2 regions of the Serpentinimonas raichei genome follow, and region 1 is predicted to be linked to the other one. Evidence: predicted binding sites of a transcription regulator. Region 1 holds the regulator's gene; the other holds the start of a gene.
What was found. Region 1 encodes FNR, which switches genes on or off when oxygen is low (the NO sensors DNR and NnrR bind a similar motif). Its sites were predicted from a motif close to TTGATNNNNATCAA; they were not measured.
Positions count from the first base shown of each region.

Region 1 (9,287 bases):
ACTTGCTCTCGGGCGACCGGCTCGGGGCGGTGCAGCGGGTGGCGCAGCAGCTCGGCATTGATCAGGTGGTGGCCGGTGCCAGCCCCGAGCGCAAGCTCGAAGTGGTGGCCGCCTTGCAGCAGCAGGGCGCGCAAATCGCCATGGTCGGCGACGGCATGAACGACGGCCCGGTGCTGGCACGCGCCCAAGTTTCCTTTGCGCTCGGCCACGGAGCGCCGCTGACGCAATCGCAGTCCGACTTCGTGGTGCAGAGCGGTCGGTTGTCCGAATTGGTGCAAACCGTGCGCCAAGCGCGCCGCACATTGCGCATCCTCAAGCAGAATTTGTGCTGGGCTGGCGGATACAATGCCAGCATGGTGCCGCTGGCGATCGCGGGTTACGTGCCACCTTGGTTGGCTGGCTTGGGCATGGCCCTGAGTTCCTTTTTGGTCATTGGCAATGCCATGCGTTTGTCCCGCTTGCCGGGCATGCCTGTGCCCGAGCCAGCCGCTGCGGCTGCGGCCCTTTCTGTGAGGTAAAGCCATGGAATCCTTGTTTTTGCTCATCCCTTTGTCGGTGTTGCTGGTGCTGGCCATCATGGCCGTGTTCTGGTGGGCGCTCTACAACGGGCAATACGACAACATCGAGCGCGAGGGCGAGCGGATTTTGAAAGACGATTGATCTAAGTCAAACGGCAACGTCACCCCAGCGATGACACTTACCCAATGTGTTTTTTAGAGTAGAGGAGTAACCATGAGTTCAATAACGGCAGATGCCTTGTCTAGGGCCCAACCGGATGTCCAGACCGGCATCTACAACGACAAGGTCGTCAGACAGTTTTCCGTGATGGCGGTGGTCTGGGGTGTGGTGGGCATGTTGGTCGGCGTGATCATCGCCGCCCAGATGATTTGGCCTGCACTCAACCTAGGCCAGTTTGGCCTAGAGTGGTTCTCCTTTGGTCGTTTGCGACCTTTGCACACCAACGCGGTGATCTTTGCCTTCGGCGGCTGTGTCCTGTTTGCCACCAGCTACTACGTGGTGCAGCGCACCTGCCAGACCCGGCTCTTTATGGGGCCGCTGGCAGCCTTCACCTTCTGGGGTTGGCAACTCGTCATCGTGCTGGCTGCCATCACACTGCCGCTGGGCTTGACCACTGGCAAAGAATACGCAGAGTTGATTTGGCCCATCGATGTGCTCATCACCATCGTCTGGGTCTCCTATGCGGTGGTGTTCTTTGGTACCTTGGCCACGCGCAAGATCAAGCACATCTACGTCGCCAACTGGTTCTTCGGCGCCTTCATTCTGGCGGTGGCGCTGCTGCACGTGGTCAACAGCGCGGCTGTCCCGACCAGCTTATGGCACGCCTACTCGGCCTACGCGGGGGTGCAGTCGGCCATGATTCAGTGGTGGTACGGCCACAACGCGGTGGGCTTTTTCCTCACCGCGGGCTTCTTGGGCATCATGTACTACTTCATTCCGAAGCAGGCTGAGCGCCCGATCTACAGCTACCGGCTTTCGATCGTCCACTTCTGGGCCCTGATCTTCACCTACATGTGGGCCGGTCCGCACCACCTGCACTACACCGCGCTGCCCGACTGGACACAATCCATCGGCATGGTGTTCTCGCTCATCCTGCTGGCGCCTTCATGGGGCGGCATGATCAACGGCATCATGACGCTCTCGGGCGCTTGGCACAAGCTGCGCGACGACCCGATCCTGCGCTTCCTGATCGTTTCGCTGTCTTTCTACGGCATGTCCACCTTCGAAGGGCCGATGATGTCGATCAAGACCGTCAACGCCCTGAGCCACTACACCGACTGGACCATCGGCCACGTGCACTCCGGCGCGCTGGGCTGGGTGGGCCTGATCTCCATGGGTGCGCTGTACTTCCTCATTCCGCGCCTGTTTGGCCAGAAAAAGATGTACTCGGTGCCTGCCATCGAACTGCACTTCTGGATTGCCTGTGTGGGCATCGTGTTCTACATCGCCGCGATGTGGATTGCCGGTGTGACCCAAGGCCTGATGTGGCGTGCGCTGGCTGATGACGGCACCTTGGCTTATACCTTCAGCGAGTCGGTGCGTGCCACTTACCCCTTCTATGCCATTCGTCTGGTGGGCGGCACCATGTACTTTGCCGGCATGTGCATCATGGCTTGGAACGTCTGGATGACGGTGCGCATGGGCCTCCAAGCCGGTCCGGTGCCACAGATTCGCATCCCCGCCGTCAACCCGGCTCATGCTTGAGAAGCAGCACAAAATGGCAAACAACAACCATTCCAACCCGCAAGCGACTGATTCCCGTGGCCGCCTCGCGCGCTCACACGAGAAGGTCGAGACCAACAGCTTCCTGATGATCGTGCTCATCTTGGCGGTGATCTCGGTCGCCGGTCTGGTCGAGATCGTCCCGCTGTTCTTCAAGAAGTCGCTCACGCAACCGGTGGAGGGGCTCAAGCCCTACACCGCACTGCAGTTGGCCGGGCGCGACATTTACATCCGCGAGGGCTGCTTCACCTGCCACTCGCAGATGATTCGCCCTTTCCACGCCGAAACCATGCGCTACGGGCATTTTTCTCTGGCGGGCGAGTTCGTCTACGACCGGCCGTTTCAGTGGGGTTCCAAGCGCACCGGCCCCGATCTGCACCGCATCGGTGGCCGCTACTCGGATGAATGGCACCGCCAGCACCTGAAAGATCCCCGCTCGCTGCGCCCGTACTCCAACATGCCGGCCTATCCATGGTTGGCCGACCGGATGGTGGATGCGGAAACAATGCCTCGTCGTTTGCGCGTGCTGCAGATACTCGGGCACCCTTATACGGACGAAGAGGTGGCGGGTGCGGCGCAAGCAGTCGAAGGCAAAACCGAGATGGACGCCCTGATTGCCTACCTGCAAATTCTGGGTACAGCAGTTCGCTGATTGAATGGAAGGGCGATCAACATGGACGTAAACGACTACCGCAGCATTGTGACCGTGGTCAGCTTTGTGCTGTTTCTGGGCATCATTTGGTGGGCTTGGTCCAAGCGCAACAAAGCGCAGTTCGATGAAGCCGCCCAACTGCCCTTCAAGGAAGATTGAGCCGCGACCTCACTAACTAGAGAATCATCATGAGCGACTTCACAAGCGAATTCTGGCATTATTGGATAGCCGGTGTCACATTGATCAGCATCTTGGCGTGTATTGCCTTGTTGTGGTACAGCACCAAGGTCAAGGTCGCGCCAAGCCAAGACAAATCCACCGGCCATGTGTGGGATGAGGACTTGGTCGAGCTCGACAATCCACTGCCCAAGTGGTGGGTCTACCTGTTTGTTATCACCATCATTTTTGCGCTGATCTACGGCGTGTTGTACCCCATGTTCGGCAAGTTTCCGGGCCTGCTGGGCTGGACTTCAGCGGGGCAGTACCAAGCCGAGAAGGATGCCAACTTGGCTGAGGTTGCGCCCAAGTTTGAAGCTTTTGCGCAAAAATCGGTGCAAGAACTCGCGGCCAACCCAATGGCCATGCAAATTGGTGAAAGTCTGTTCATGAACAACTGCGCCGTTTGCCATGCCGTCGATGCGCGCGGCAGTTTGACCTTCCCCAACCTCACCGACAAAGACTGGATCTGGGGCGGCGAACCCGAAGCCATCAACGCCTCCATCACCCAAGGCCGCGTGGCCGTGATGCCACCCATGGCCGCAGCAGTGGGCACGCCCGAGGATGTCACCAACGTGGCGCATTACGTGTTGAGCTTGTCAGGCGCTCCGCACGACAGCGTGCGCGCAGCGGCTGGAAAGGCCAACTTTGCCTCCTGCATCGCCTGCCATGGCGCCGAAGGCAAGGGCAACACGGCCATGGGTGCCCCCAACCTCACCGACGACATCTGGTTGCACGGGTTTGGTGTCGATGTGATCGTTCGCCAGATCAACGAGGGCATTGTCAACATCATGCCACCGCAAAACGTGTTGTTGTCGGAGCAGCAGATCCACGTGCTCACGGCTTACGTCTGGGGCATGTCGAACCAACCCGCCAACTAAAGCCCTAGAAGCGCAGGTTAGATTTGTCTGATACGAGCAACAAACCCAGCGGCCGCCCAGCGGCTGCCGCTGGTGTCAAGCCGGTAGTGATACCGGTTTATTTAGAGCAAGAGAAGATCCATCCGCGCTCTGTCAGCGGATTCTTTAGCAGTTGGCGCTGGATCACGGTCTGGATCACCCAGATCATTTTTTATGGTCTGCCTTGGCTGAACTGGAACGACCGCCAAGCCGTCTTGTTCGACCTCGAGGCGCGAACCTTTTACCTTTTTAACTTGGTGCTGTTTCCACACGACCTGATTTACCTCACGGGTCTGCTGGTGATCTCGGCACTGGGCTTGTTTTTGTTCACGGCGGTGGCGGGGCGCCTCTGGTGCGGTTTTGCCTGTCCGCAGACGGTCTATACCGAGATCTATATCTGGATGGAAAAGCTGGTCGAAGGCGACCGCTCGGCCCGAATGCGGCTGGACCAATCGGGACGATCATTTGCAAAGTTTGGCAAAAAAACCCTCAAACACACGCTCTGGTTGGCTTTTGCTCTCTGGACTGGATTCACGTTCGTCGGTTATTTCACCCCGATCGACCAGTTGGGGCAGGCGGTGTGGCAGGCGACGCTCGGGCCTTGGCAAACCTTCTGGGTTCTGTTCTACGGTTTTGCCACATATGGCAATGCGGGTTTTCTGCGTGAGAAAATTTGCAAATTCATGTGCCCCTATGCGCGCTTTCAAAGCGCGATGTTCGACAAAGACACCCTGATCGTTACCTACGACGCCCAGCGCGGCGAGCCCCGCGGTTCCCGCTCGCGCACCGCCGATTTGGCTGCACTCAACTTGGGCTCCTGTGTCGATTGCACCCTGTGCGTGCAGGTCTGCCCCACGGGTATAGACATTCGCAATGGCCTGCAGTATGAGTGCATAGGCTGCGGCGCCTGCGCCGATGTCTGCGACGAAGTGATGGACAAGGTTGGCTACCCCAAGGGTCTGGTGCGCTTTACCACGCAGAACGGCCTTGAGCAGGGTTGGAGCGCAGCCCAGATGTGGCGCCGGGTGATGCGGCCGCGGGTGTTGATCTACAGCGCCATTTTGCTGCTCATTACACTGGCCTTGTTCACCAGCCTGTATTTGCGCACCCCTCTAAAAATCGATGTGACCCGAGATTCCAGCGTCATGTCGCGCGTGGTGGGGCAGGGTTACATCGAAAATGTGTATCGCTTGCGTGTGCTCAATGCCACCGAGCAGGTGCAGCACTACCGCATCTCGGTGCAGGGTCTGCCCGGTTTGCTGATCGACTCCGAGTCCCGCTTCAGCCTAGAGCCCACTGGTGCACGCGCCATGGCGCTGACGCTGCGCTTGCCGCCAGGCAGCAGCCCAGCCGGGGCGCATCCGATTCGCATCGAGGTGCAGGCCGAGGGCAACCCAGACTTGCGCGTCGGCACGGATTCGATCTTCATGGTGCCGCGCTGAATGGCCTAGTGTGGCGATCGCCCATCGCTTGTGCCAGCTTGCATTTTTCACTACACTGTCCCCTATCATGACTCAAGCCACCCTCCCAGCAGCCGCCAAGCCAAAACGCCCTTGGTACCGCGAACCCTTCTGCTGGCTGGTCTTCGGGCTTCCTGCTACCTCGGTGGTCACTTCTTTGACCATGGTTAGCATTGCAGTCAACGACCGCGACCCGGTGCTGGATCGAAATGTGCCAATGGTGCGCATCGATCCGCAGAGGGTGCAACACCTCACGCCGGAGCAGCGGGCCATTTACGAAGCCAGCTTGCGCCCGGCGCGCGAGGCGCGCAACCACGCGGCCAGCCCAGAAATGCCGCCGCCGCGCCCCTGACAAGGGGATTCAGGAGGCTGAAATATTTCTCTCAGCCTTTGCATTGCCAGCGGCCGCATGCGGGTTGGCCAGCGCTTCCAAACCCTGAGTGTCTTTGATCAACACATAGCGCTGCTTGACTTCGATGATGTCGTCGTCCATGAAGCGCGAGAAGGTGCGGCTGACCGTCTCGAGCTTCATGCCCAGGTAGCTGCCGATTTCTTCGCGCGTCATGCGCAAAACCAGTTCGGATTGCGAGAAACCGCGCGCGTGCAGGCGCTGCACCAGGTTGAGCAAAAAGGCCGCCAGCCGCTCCTCGGCGCGCATGGTGCCCAGCAGCAGCATCACGCTCTGGTCGCGCACAATCTCGCGGCTCATGATCTTGTGCACGTGGTGCTGCAAGGCGCTGAACTCGCGCGAGAGCTGCTCGATTTTGTCAAAGGGCAGCACGCAGACTTCGGCGTCTTCGAGCGCCACCGCGTCGCAGGCGTGTTGGTCGTGCACGATACCGTCCATGCCGATGATCTCACCCATCATCTGAAAACCGGTGACCTGATCGCGCCCATCGATGCTGGTGACGCAGGTCTTGAAAAAGCCCGAGCGCACCGCATACAGGGCCGTAAACGGTTCGCCGATAGTAAACAGGGCGGCGCCCCGCTTGACGCGGCGTCGGTTCGACACCACGTCTTCAAGGCGCACCATCTCGGGCGCGCTCAAGCCCATCGGCAGGCACAGCTCGCGCAGGTTGCAACTGGAGCAGGCAACTTTGAGGCTCTGAATATCCATAGAAACGCAGCTAGACAAGCCTTGAGCTTAACCTAAGTGAGGCGGTGGACTGGCGTGCTTGGAAAAGGCGGAAAAATGCCCCTGCTTTGACTCATGTCAAGGGTATTTGGCGCGCGCTGGTGCATAGTTCACCCTTAGGAGAGCCATTTTGTGAAACATGTGATCGACGACGGGTTGCTGCGGCGCTTTGATGTGCCCGGCCCCCGGTACACCTCATATCCCACCGCCGATCGCTTTGTCGAGGCTTTTGGCGAGGCGGATTACGCCTTGGCGCTGCAACAGCGTCGATCTGGCGGCTCCTTGGCCTTGCCGCTGTCGATCTATGTCCACATTCCCTTTTGCGAGTCGCTGTGCTACTACTGCGCCTGCAACAAGGTCATCACCAAGCACCACAGCAAGTCGGCCGAGTACCTGCGTTACCTCACGCGCGAGCTCGAAATGCAGGCCCAGCATCTGGGGCAGGGGCACGCCGTGTCGCAGATGCACCTGGGCGGCGGCACCCCGACCTTTATGAACGACGAGGAACTGGCCGACCTGATGGCCATGGTGCAGCGACACTTCACGCTGGTGCCGGGGGGCGAATACTCGATCGAGGTCGATCCGCGCACCGTCACGCCGCAGCGGCTGGAGCATTTGCACCGACTGGGATTCAACCGCCTGAGCTTTGGGGTGCAGGATTTCGACCCCACCGTGCAAAAGGCGGTGCACCGCATCCAGCCCGCCGAGCAGGTGTTCGAGCTGGTGGCGGCGGCGCGGCGCATCGGTTTCGAGTCGGTCAACGTCGATCTGATCTACGGGCTGCCGCAGCAAACGCCCGAGTCTTTCCGCCACACGCTGGAGCGCGTGCGCGAGCTGCGCCCGGATCGCATCGCGCTCTACGCCTACGCGCACTTGCCGGCGCGCTTCAAGCCGCAGCGGCGCATCGTCACCGCCGAACTGCCGCCCGCAGCCGACAAGCTGGCCATGCTCTCGATCTCGCTCGATGTATTCAACCAGGCAGGTTATGTGTATGTGGGGATGGACCACTTCGCGCTGCCCGACGACGCGCTGGCGGTGGCCAAGCGCCAAGGGCGGCTGCATCGCAACTTCCAAGGCTACAGCACCCAGCCGGATTGCGACCTGATCGCCCTCGGGGTGTCGGCCATCGGCCGCATCGGGGCCACCTACAGCCAAAACGCCAAGACCCTAGAGGAGTACTACGATAGCCTCAACCAAGGGCGGCTGCCGATCGTGCGCGGGCTGGCCCTGAACCGCGACGACCTGCTGCGCCGCGCCGTCATCATGGCCCTGATGTGCCAAGGGCGGCTCGATTTCGAGTCCGTCGGGCTGGCACACCTGATCGATTTCAGGTCGTATTTTGCGCGCGAGTTGGAGCGCTTGCACGAGTTCGAGGCCATGGGCTTGCTGCGCCTGAGCCCGGGTAGCATCGAAATCAGCGACAGCGGCTGGTACTTGGTGCGCGCCATCGCCATGGTGTTTGACAAGTACTTGCAGCTAGACCGGGACCGGGCGCGCTTTTCCAAGATCATTTGAGCTTGGTGTTAGAGTCCAAGGTCTATGTTTGAGTCCATGTTGCTCTCGGCCCTGTTGATGGGGCTGGTGGGTGGCCCGCACTGCATCGCCATGTGCGGCGCCGCTTGCGCCGGCATTGCCCACGCGGGGGAACCGCGGCGCGTGCGCGCCTTGCTCACTTTTCAATTTAGCCGTTTGATCGGTTACTCGCTGCTGGGCGCCGTGGCGGCAGGCACCGTGCAGGGTTTGGCCTTGCTGGGGCAGCACACCGCCATCATCCGCCCGCTCTGGACCCTGATGCACGTGGCGGCCCTGTTTTTGGGCCTGCTGCTGTTGCTGCAAGCGCGCCAGCCGGCCTTCATCGATGGCTGGGCCCAAGGGGTGTGGCGGCGCGCGCGCCCGGTGCTCAACAAGCTCGGCCCCAAGGCCCCGGCGGTGCTCGGGCTGGGCTGGGCGTTCATGCCCTGCGGCTTGCTTTATTCGGCGCTGCTGGTGGCCTCGCTGTCGGCCAATGTGTTCAACGGGGCGGCCGTCATGGCCGCGTTTGCGCTGGGCACCATGGTCTCGCTCACGGCAGCACCGTGGCTGCTGCTCAAGCTCAAAGACGCGCGCAGCGGCGGCTGGGGCATTCGGCTGGCCGGGCTGGCGCTGATGCTGGTCTCGGGCGTGGCGCTGTGGATGGGCATTGCGCACCCGACGGGTTTGTGGTGCGCCGAGCCGGTGGCTTTTTTGCATGCCGGCTGTGTTGTTTCATGATATGAAAAGCAGTCTTGTTGCGCTGCAATAAATTTTTTCATATCAAAAACACTGTTTCACAATATAAAATAAGAGTGTCAAGCTATTGATTTTTGTTGGAATTATTTTTGTCTTATATAAGACATAAGATTGATGGCTGCCGTTTCTCGGGTTTACACTAAGGCTCAAGAGTGAGCGGCCGAGTCCCATGGGTCCCCAGTGGCCCCTTGGCAGCCCGGTTGCACCTCGCCCCCCTTTTTTTAACCTTCAGGAGTGAGCATGACCTCTGCCATCAACAAGCAACTCAGCCGCCAGCAACAAATCGAGGCGCTGGAACTCGACTGGGCGCAAAACCCGCGCTGGAAAAGCGTCAAGCGCGGCTACTCCGCCGCCGACGTGGTGCGCCTGCGCGGCAGCGTGCAGCCCGATTACACCTACGCCCAAAACGGTGCCCG
Region 1 is NZ_AP014568.1:899,078-908,364, forward strand. It holds gene SRAA_RS04245 (heavy metal translocating P-type ATPase) at 1-518, shown strand, start outside; gene ccoS (cbb3-type cytochrome oxidase assembly protein CcoS) at 523-660, shown strand; gene ccoN (cytochrome-c oxidase, cbb3-type subunit I) at 733-2,223, shown strand; gene ccoO (cytochrome-c oxidase, cbb3-type subunit II) at 2,237-2,893, shown strand; gene SRAA_RS04265 (CcoQ/FixQ family Cbb3-type cytochrome c oxidase assembly chaperone) at 2,915-3,052, shown strand; gene ccoP (cytochrome-c oxidase, cbb3-type subunit III) at 3,082-3,990, shown strand; gene ccoG (cytochrome c oxidase accessory protein CcoG) at 4,014-5,450, shown strand; gene SRAA_RS04280 (hypothetical protein) at 5,632-5,820, shown strand; gene fnr (fumarate/nitrate reduction transcriptional regulator Fnr) at 5,830-6,585, opposite strand; gene hemN (oxygen-independent coproporphyrinogen III oxidase) at 6,736-8,118, shown strand; gene SRAA_RS04295 (sulfite exporter TauE/SafE family protein) at 8,143-8,853, shown strand; gene aceA (isocitrate lyase) at 9,112-9,287, shown strand, end outside.

Region 2 (9,287 bases), 310 kb from region 1:
TGGCGGTCTACCTGTTTGGCGTGCTGGTGGCCAACCGGGCCACGCAGTGCGTGGCGCCCTCGCTGTCGGCCATGGACGGCTTTGCCTGGCTGGCGCAGGCCTCAATGTTTTTGCTGCTGGGGCTGTTGGTCACGCCTTCGGATGCGCTGGCGGCTTTGTTGCCGGCCTTGGGCGTGGTGGCGGTGCTGATGCTGCTGGCGCGCCCGCTCTCGGTCTGGATCATTCTCAAACCGCTGCGTTTTGACAAACGCGAGATCGCCTTCATTTCATGGGTGGGGCTGCGCGGCGCGGTGCCGATCGTGCTGGCCATTTTCCCGGTCATGGCGGGGGTGGAAGGGGCCGAGATTTTCATCAGCGTGGCCCTGATCGTGGTCATGGCCTCGTTGGTGCTGCAAGGTTCGACCATACCCTGGAGCGCACGGCGCACCGGCGTGGTGCTGCCCAACCACGACGACGTGGCGTTGGCGCGGCAGGTGTATGGCGATTTTGAGGTGCCCGGCAACGCCCGCATGAGCGATTTGTGCGGCTTTTATGGCTGGCCGCCGGTGCCAGACGACCATCTGGACGCGGCCCAGTGGCTGACGCAGGCGCTGGGCCGGCCACCGATCGAGGGCGACCACGCCAACTTGGGCGCGGCCGAACTGAGTGTGCGCCGGATGGAAGATGGCGAGATCGTGCGGGTGGGCATCCGCTTGCTGCGCGACCCGGCCGCACCCGACGTGGAAGCCGACCCATCCGACTAGTGCCCCCACGCCCTAGGGCTGGCGCAGCCTCAGATTGGTGGCGGCCCCGCGTACAGGCGCGGCACGTCGATGAGCTTGGGGCCCAGCAGCCGCATGGCGCTGTCGCGGCCCCAGCGCAACAGCCCGCCGGCATGAAAGATGGTGCCGTTGCGCTGCGAACGCGCTTGCACCCACGCACAGCGGCGCCAACGCGCCTGGGCCCAGCGCTGCAGCAAGGCTGGCCAATCGGGTGCAGCGCCGCCCCCTTGTGCCGCCAATAGGCGCCCCAAGGCCCATGCGTCTTCCAGCGCCATAGCAGCGCCTTGCGCCAGATAGGGCCGCATCGGGTGTGCCGCGTCGCCCAACAGCGCCACCGGGCCACGCACCATGTCGGCGGCACGGGCTACACGCGGGCGCCCAAACAGCGGCCACAGCCGCCACAGCGGCACCGCCTCCAACACCTGGTGCAAATCCCGGTGTGGCAACAGGCCCAGGCTGTGCCACAGCGCCTGTGGCTGCGCCGGATGGTCCCAGCCCACCGGCCCGTCGGGCAAATCGCCCTCCACCACCACCACCACATTGAGCCACTGGCCGGCCCGCACCGGGTAATGCACCGCATGCATGCGCCGCCCCAGCCAAGCCGTTACGCCGTTGTGGCGCAGGTGGGGCGGCAAGCGCGCCATGTTGATCATGCCGCGGTAAGCCACATGGCCGCTGAACTGGGGCGTCCCGTCGGCCAGCAGTTGTTCGCGCACTTGGCTGCGCAAGCCATCGCAAGCCAGCAACGCCGCCGCCGGCCAGCTTGGTCCTCCCAGGCTGCGCAGTTGCAGCCCACCGTCTGGAAACAGCTCGAGGGCTCCGATGCGCTGCTGCAAGTGCAAGCCGGTGCCGCCCTCGGCCCGCACCGCCTGCAACAGCAGGGTGTGCAAGTCGGCGCGGTGGAGGGTGGCGTAGGGCGCACCGTAGCGGCGCTCGGCCCGTTGCGCCAGCGGCAAGGCACCCAAGAGGGCCCCGCCCGTGGCATCGCGCACCTGCAAATCGATCGGGAACGCCGCCACCTCGCGCAGCCCACCCTCTAGCCCCCAATCGCGCAACACCCGCACCGCATTGGGCCCGAGCTGCACGCCCGCACCCACCTCAGAAAATGCGTCGGCCTGTTCCAGCAAATCAAGGCTCAAACCCGGCGCGGCCTGGCGCAGCGCCAGCGCAGCCCCCAGTCCGGCCAAGCCCCCGCCGGCTATCAGCAAGCGCTCAGCGTCCATGCAACCCCCTCGCCCCTGTGCACACGGCAACCCTAGGTGCAGCGAAACTCAACGCAGCACCCAACCCCACTCTTTGAGCGTCTGCAGGGCGCTCTCGCCCGCCCCCGCGCCCAGGCGCCGCGCCAGTTGCTGCGCCACGTTTTCGCGCTGGGTGTAATCGATGATGTGCGCCGCCCCAATCACCTCGCTGGCCACGTGCTCGACGCTGCCAAAGCCATCAGCCAAACCCTTTTCGACTGCGCGCTGACCGTTCCAGATCAGTCCGCTGAAGGTCTCTGGGGTTTCGCGCAGGCGCTCGCCACGGCCTTTGCGCACCACGTCGATGAACTGCTGGTGGATGTCGTCCAGCATGGCCTGCGTGTGCCGCACCTGGGCTTCGTTGGGCGGGCTGAAGGGGTCCATGAAGCCCTTGTTTTCGCCGGCAGTGAGCAAACGGCGATCGACCCCGACCTTGTCCATCAGCTCGGTAAAGCCAAAGCCGCTCATCATGACGCCGATGCTGCCCACCAAGCTCGCCTTGTCCACGTGTATGGCGGTGGCTGCCGACGCCACATAATAGGCCGCCGAGGCCCCCACCTCCTCGATCACGGCGTGCACGGGCTTGTCGTGCAGGCCGCGCAAGCGGTGGATCTCGTCGGCGATGATGCCGGCTTGCACCGGCGAACCGCCGGGTGAGTTGATCAGCAGCAACACCCCTTTGGCGCTGGGCTCTTTGAAAGCGGCGCGCAAAGACTGCACGACAGCCCGGGCGTTGGCGTCGGCGTCGGATGCGATGACCCCGCGCACCTCGATCAGCGCCGTGTGCGGCACCGCCAGCGTGGCGCGGGTGGCGACATCGCGCATCAGCATGGCAGCCACCAACAAAACCACCGCCAACCAGAGCAGGCGAAAGAAAATTTTCCAGCGCCGCGCGGCGCGTTGCTCGCGCAGCGTGGCAAAAACCAGTTTCTCGAGGGTTTCGCGCTCCCACTCGGGAGTGATTTTGGCGCTCGGTGCCGGGGTGGGTTCGTCCATGTGGGGCGGGGCTTTAAGGGTTGAGGGTTAGCGTGTGCGCTATTGTCGCCGGCAACAGCGCCATGGGGCGCGCCGCGCGGCCAACTGCTGCAGCAGATTGGGATTATCTGCGGACCTTGCTGTCGCGGTGGCGGCCCTGCACAGACTGGGACCAGCTGACCAGGGTTTTGCAACACCTCCATGGCGGAGCATTTGCGGCGCTTGCGTTTTGGCCGGAAAATCCGCGTATTTCATGATGAAATACCAGCGCTTGGCGCTCTCGACTTGATGCACATCAAGCGCACCCAGGGCGGCGCTCTCTACATTTCACCCTTTGCTCTGCACGCCCACCCGATGGCGCAGCGGACTACCCACCTCTGGAACCTAGTTGGCCATGGCGATCGAATTATTTAACCACGATGGGCATGTGTGCCTGATGTTTGCGCACCTCAGCGACGAGGGCGGCGAAGCGGTGCAGGCCAACCAGTTTCTGGTGATCGACGGGCAACAAGGCGCCGTCATCGACCCCGGCGGCAACGTGGCCTACAACGAGCTGCTGCTCACCATCAGCCGCTATTTCCCGCCCAACAAACTGACCGAAATCCTCGCCTCGCACGCCGACCCGGACATCATCGCCTCGCTGGACCGCTGGATGACCAGCACCCAGGCCACCCTCTACATTTCGCGCCTGTGGGAGCGTTTCGCACCGCATTTCTGCAAACCGGGCAAAACCGTCGGGCGCATCATCGGCATCCCCGACCCAGGCATGCGCATCCCGCTTGGGCGCGGTGAGATCGTGGCGCTGCCGGCGCATTTCATGCACGCCGAAGGCAACTTCCAGTTCTGGGACCCGGTCAGCCGCATCCTGTTCTCGGGCGATCTGGGCGTGTCGTTGGGCACCTCGGCCGAGGCCTCCCAGCCCATCACCTCGCTGGCGCCAAACATCCCCCGCATGGAGGGCTTTCACCGCCGCTACATGGTCTCGCAAAAGGTACTCAGGCTGTGGGCCCACATGGTGCGCAAGCTGCCGATCCACATGATCGTGCCCCAGCATGGCGCGCCGCTGGCCGGCCCCGCCGTGCATGAGTTTATCGACTGGATTGAAACCCTGAGCTGCGGCGTGGACCACCTGACGCAAGCGGACTACGCCATCCCCAAGTGAGCGCCTGCATTCCAAACCCCTTGTTTGTGGCATGACCGCCAGCTGGCCAGCCAGCCCCCAATCTTTCCAGACGCGCACCAGAAAAACACCCAATGGCCATCAAGAAGTCCGACCTCTATTCCTCCCTCTGGGCCGGCTGCGACGAACTGCGCGGCGGCATGGATGCCAGCCAGTACAAAGACTACGTCCTGTTCATGCTGTTCATCAAGTACATCAGCGACAAGTACGCCGATTCCGACGACTTCGCGCCTCCCGTCGTGATCCCCAAGGGGGCGAGCTTCAAGGACATGGTCGCGCTCAAAGGCAAGAGCGACATCGGCGACAAGATCAACACGCAGATCATCCAGCCCCTGATCGACGCGAACACGCGCCTGGCCCGCAGCGACTTCCCGGACTTCAACGACCCCAACAAGCTCGGCCAAGGCAAGGAGATGGTTGACCGGCTGACCAACCTGATCGGCATTTTCCAGAAGCCCGAGCTCGACTTCTCAAATAACCGTGCCGAGCACGACGACATCCTGGGCGACGCCTACGAGTACCTGATGCGGCACTTCGCCACCGAGAGTGGCAAGAGCAAGGGCCAGTTCTACACGCCGTCCGAGGTGAGCCGCGTGATCGCCAAGGTGATCGGCATCTCGCCAAGCAACACCGTCGGCAGCACCACCGCCTACGACCCAACCTGCGGCTCGGGCTCGCTGCTGCTGAAGGTGGCCGCCGAGGCCGGCAAGCACATCACCCTAGAAGGCCAGGAAAAGGACGTGACCACTGCGGGCCTGGCGCGCATGAACATGATCCTGCACGACTTCCCCACCGCCAACGTGCTCGGCGGCAGCAGCACGCTGGCCAACCCGAAGTTCCTGGACGGACAGAAGCTGCGCACCTACGACTACGTGGTGGCCAATCCGCCCTTCAGCGACAAAGCCTGGAGCACCGGCATCACGCCTGCAACCGACCCGCATCAGCGCTTCGCCTGGGGCGTGCCGCCCACCAAGCAAGGCGACTACGCTTACCTGCTGCACATCATCCGCAGCATGAAGGCCAACGGCAAAGCCGCTTGCATCCTGCCCCACGGCGTGCTGTTCCGCGGCAACGCCGAGGCCGTGATTCGCAAGCAACTGCTCACCAGCGGCATTCTGAAGGGCGTCATCGGCCTGCCGGCCAACCTGTTCTACGGCACGGGAATCCCCGCCTGCATCCTGGTGCTCGACAAGGAAAACGCCGCCTCCCGCAAGGGCGTGATGATGCTTGACGCCAGCAAGGGCTGCATCAAAGACGGCAACAAAAACCGCCTGCGCGAGCAAGACATTCACCGCATCGTCGACACCTTCCGCCGCAAGGACGATGTGCCCCGATACGCCCGCTTTGTGCCGCTGGCCGAGATTGCCGACGCCAAGAACGACTACAACCTCAACCTGCCACGCTACATCGACAGCAGCGCGCCCGAAGACCTGCACGACATCACCGCCCACCTGCGCGGCGGCATCCCGGAGCGCGATCTGGACGACCCTGCCGCCCAGCTCGCGCCCTTCTGGCAGGTGCTGCCGGGCGTGCGCCAGGGCTTCTTCGAACCGGCTGGCCGTGCCGGGTATGTCAAGCTGAAGCTGCCGCTGGCCGAGTTGAAGACCGCCATCGGCCGCCATGCCGAGTTTTCGGCGTTCAACCAGCAGGCCACGCAGCGCTTCGCCGACTGGCGCACTGCCGCCACCCAGCGCCTGCGGGGCTTCGGCGCCGATGCCCATCCCAAAGAACTGATCGCGGCGCTGTCCGAAGACCTGCTGGCCGCCTTTGCCGACGTGCCGCTGGTCGATGCCTACGACATTTACCAGCACCTGATGGACTACTGGGCCGAAACGATGCAGGACGACGCCTACCTGATTGCCGCCGACGGCTGGGTGGCAAAAACCTCGCGCATCCTCGACACCGACAAGAAAGGCAAAACCAAAGACCGCGGCTGGACCTGCGAGCTCATCCCCAAGCCCCTCATCGTGGCGCGCTGCTTTGCCAAGGAGCAGGCGGCACTGGACGCGGCGCAGGCAAACCTCGAAGCGGCCACCGCCAGCCTGGCCGAGCTGGAGGAGGAACACGGCGGCGAGGAAGGCATTTTGAGCGCGCTGGACAAGCTCGCCAAGGCCGAGGTCAACGCCCGGCTCAAAGAGATCAAGGGCCTCGTCGCGAAAGACGAGGACGCCAAGGCGGAAGCGGCCGTGCTCACGCGCTGGCTGGAGCTGTCCGAGCGCGAGACCGCGCTCAAGCGCGCAGTCAAGGAGCAGAACGTCGCGCTCGACCAGCGCGCCCACGACCAGTACCCCGCGCTCACCGAGGCCGAGATCAAAGCGCTGGCCATCGACGACAAATGGATGGCGACGCTGGCCGGCACCGTGCAGGGCGAGCTGGAGCGCGTCTCGCAAACCCTGACCGGCCGCATCCGCGAGCTGGCCGAGCGCTATGCCACGCCGCTGCCACAGCTCACCGACGAGGTGGCGACGCTGGCCGCCCGGGTGCAAGAACACCTCGCGAAGATGGGGGCGACATGGAAGTGAGGCCGGGGTACAAGCTGACTGAGGTGGGGGTCATCCCGGACGATTGGGTAGTAGCGGCGATCTCTCAAGTGGCTCCCCTCCAGCGTGGCTTTGATCTTCCAGCTCGATCAATTAAACCCGGCCCGTTTCCAATCGTGTACTCAAACGGCAGCGAGGGGTTTCACAACGTTGCGATGGTCAAGGGGCCTGGCGTTGCTACCGGTCGCTCCGGCACGCTTGGCAAGCTTCATTACATCGACAGTGACTATTGGCCTCACAACACGTCGCTGTGGGTCACTCGGTTCAACGAAAACGATCCAAAGTTCATTTATTACCTATACCATTCATTGCACTTCGAGCGATTCGCATCGGGCTCCGGTGTGCCGACGCTCAATCGCAACGATGCGCATGGCCACCAAATTGCGGTACCGAGAGATCGCGCGGAACAACGCGCCATCGCCACGGCATTGAGCGATGTGGATGCGCTGCTGGCCGGGCTGGAACGGCTCATTGCCAAGAAGCGCGACCTCAAACAGGCCGCCATGCAGCAACTCCTCACCGGCCAGACCCGCTTGCCGGGTTTTCAGGGCGAGTGGGAGGTGAAGCGGCTCGGTGAACTCGGCGTAACCTACGGCGGACTGACCGGCAAAACCAAGGCGGACTTCGGCTCAGGCGCGGCCAGATACGTCACCTTTATGAACGTGATGGCCAACACGGTCATTGACCACAGCACGTTTGAGGCGGTCCGCGTGTCTTTATCAGAAAACCAGAATCGGGTCGAACGCGGCGACCTGCTCTTCAATGGGTCGTCTGAAACGCCAGAAGAGGTTGCGCTGTGCGCGCTCGTGCAGCGTGATGTGCACAACCTGTACCTAAACAGCTTCTGCTTCGGGTTCCGGCCCCGTGCGGATGCGGAGGTTGACGGACTCTTCCTGACCTACTACATCCGCAGTTCTGAAGGCCGCGAGATTATGAAGTCGCTCGCCCAAGGATCGACGCGATACAACCTGTCAAAGAAGGCGTTGCTCGTGGCAGAAGTCAGGGTGCCTACCCTGCCCGAGCAAGTGGCGATTGTTGGAACGTTATCCGACATGGCCACCGAACTCACCGCCCTCGAAGCCCGCCGCGACAAGACCCGCGCGCTCAAGCAAGGCATGATGCAAGAACTCTTGACCGGAAGGACCCGCCTGATATGAGCGCCATCACCCCACACTACCGCAGCGTGCAGCAACTGCTGCAAAACCAGTCGTTCTCCATCGACGAGTACCAGCGCGAGTACAAGTGGGAGAAGGAGAACATCGACGAACTCCTGTTCGACCTGCATGCCAAGTTCTACAGCAAATACAAGCCCGGCGACGAGACGCCCGCCGTTAGCGGCTACGGCGAGTATTTCCTCGGCTCCATCATCGTCAGCAAGCGCAACGGCAAGAACTACCTGATCGACGGCCAGCAGCGCGTCACCTCGCTGACGCTTCTGCTGATCTGCCTGTACCGCGCCGCCAAGGCCCAAGGCCTGCCGGTGGTTCAGACGCTGGCGCCGCTGATCTTTAGCGACAACCTGGGCCAGCCCAAATTCAACCTCGACATCCCCGAGCGGCTGCCGGTCATCAAGGCGCTGTTCGAGGGCCAGGCCTTCAGCCCGGATGGCAAGGACGAATCCATCCAGACGATGTTTGCCCGCTACGGCAACATCGAGACCAACGACCTGATGGCCGAACTCGGTGCTGCACTGCCGCACTTCATCTACTGGCTGCTGACGAGGGTGGGTCTGATCGAGATCTCCACCGACAACGACAGCTACGCCTACGCCATCTTCGAAACCATGAACGACCGGGGCAAACCGCTGAGCCCGGTGGACATGCTCAAGGCCTACCTGCTGGCACCTATCGAAGACCCGCAGGCCCGCACCCAAGTGAACCAGACTTGGAAGCAGCAGGTGCTGGAACTCATATCGTGGGGCGGCAGCCACGAGCCCGAGCGCGACGCCAACTGCATCAAGGCTTGGCTGCGTGCGCAATACGCCGAGAGCACGCGCGAGCGCAAGGCCGGCGCCGTGGACAAGGACTGGGAGCTGATCGGCTCGGTGTTTCACCGCTGGGTGCGCGAACACAAAGATCGGCTGGGCCTGGGCAAGGCGCAGGCCAACCTGGCGATGATGGCCGAGAGCTTTCCGTTCTTCGCCAAGGCCTACCGGCGCGTGCTGCACGCCAGCCGGCACTACACGCCGGGCCTGGAGGCGGTGTACTACAACACCCACAACGACTTCACCTGGCAGAGCACGGTGCTGCTGGCGCCCCTAGTGGAGACCGACGACGACGATACTGTGCAGCGCAAGATGGCGGTGACTGCCACCTACCTAGACATCTGGCTGATGCGCCGGGCGGTGAACTACATCCGGGTGGGCTATTCCAGCGTGTCGTACGCGATGTGGCTGCTGTGCCGCGACATCCGGCGCAAACCGCTGGCGGAGTTGGTGCCCATCCTGCAGCAGAAGCTGGCTGAGGACGAGGTGACTTTTACCGGCAGCGCCGCAAAGGGCCGCACCGGCATCCAGGGGCTGGGGCTGAACCAGTTCAGCCGTCGATACATCTACCACCTGCTGGCGCGCATCACCGAGGCCACCGAGCGG
Region 2 is NZ_AP014568.1:1,213,566-1,222,852, forward strand. It holds gene SRAA_RS05725 (potassium/proton antiporter) at 1-743, shown strand, start outside; gene SRAA_RS05730 (FAD-dependent monooxygenase) at 773-1,984, opposite strand; gene SRAA_RS05735 (S49 family peptidase) at 2,033-2,998, opposite strand; gene SRAA_RS05740 (oxygen-binding di-iron domain-containing protein) at 3,372-4,139, shown strand; gene SRAA_RS05745 (HsdM family class I SAM-dependent methyltransferase) at 4,232-6,679, shown strand; gene SRAA_RS05750 (restriction endonuclease subunit S) at 6,670-7,854, shown strand; gene SRAA_RS05755 (DUF262 domain-containing protein) at 7,851-9,287, shown strand, end outside.
Region 2: SRAA_RS05740 (oxygen-binding di-iron domain-containing protein) is a predicted target of FNR. The motif match lies at 3,263-3,276, and genes of this name have one in related genera.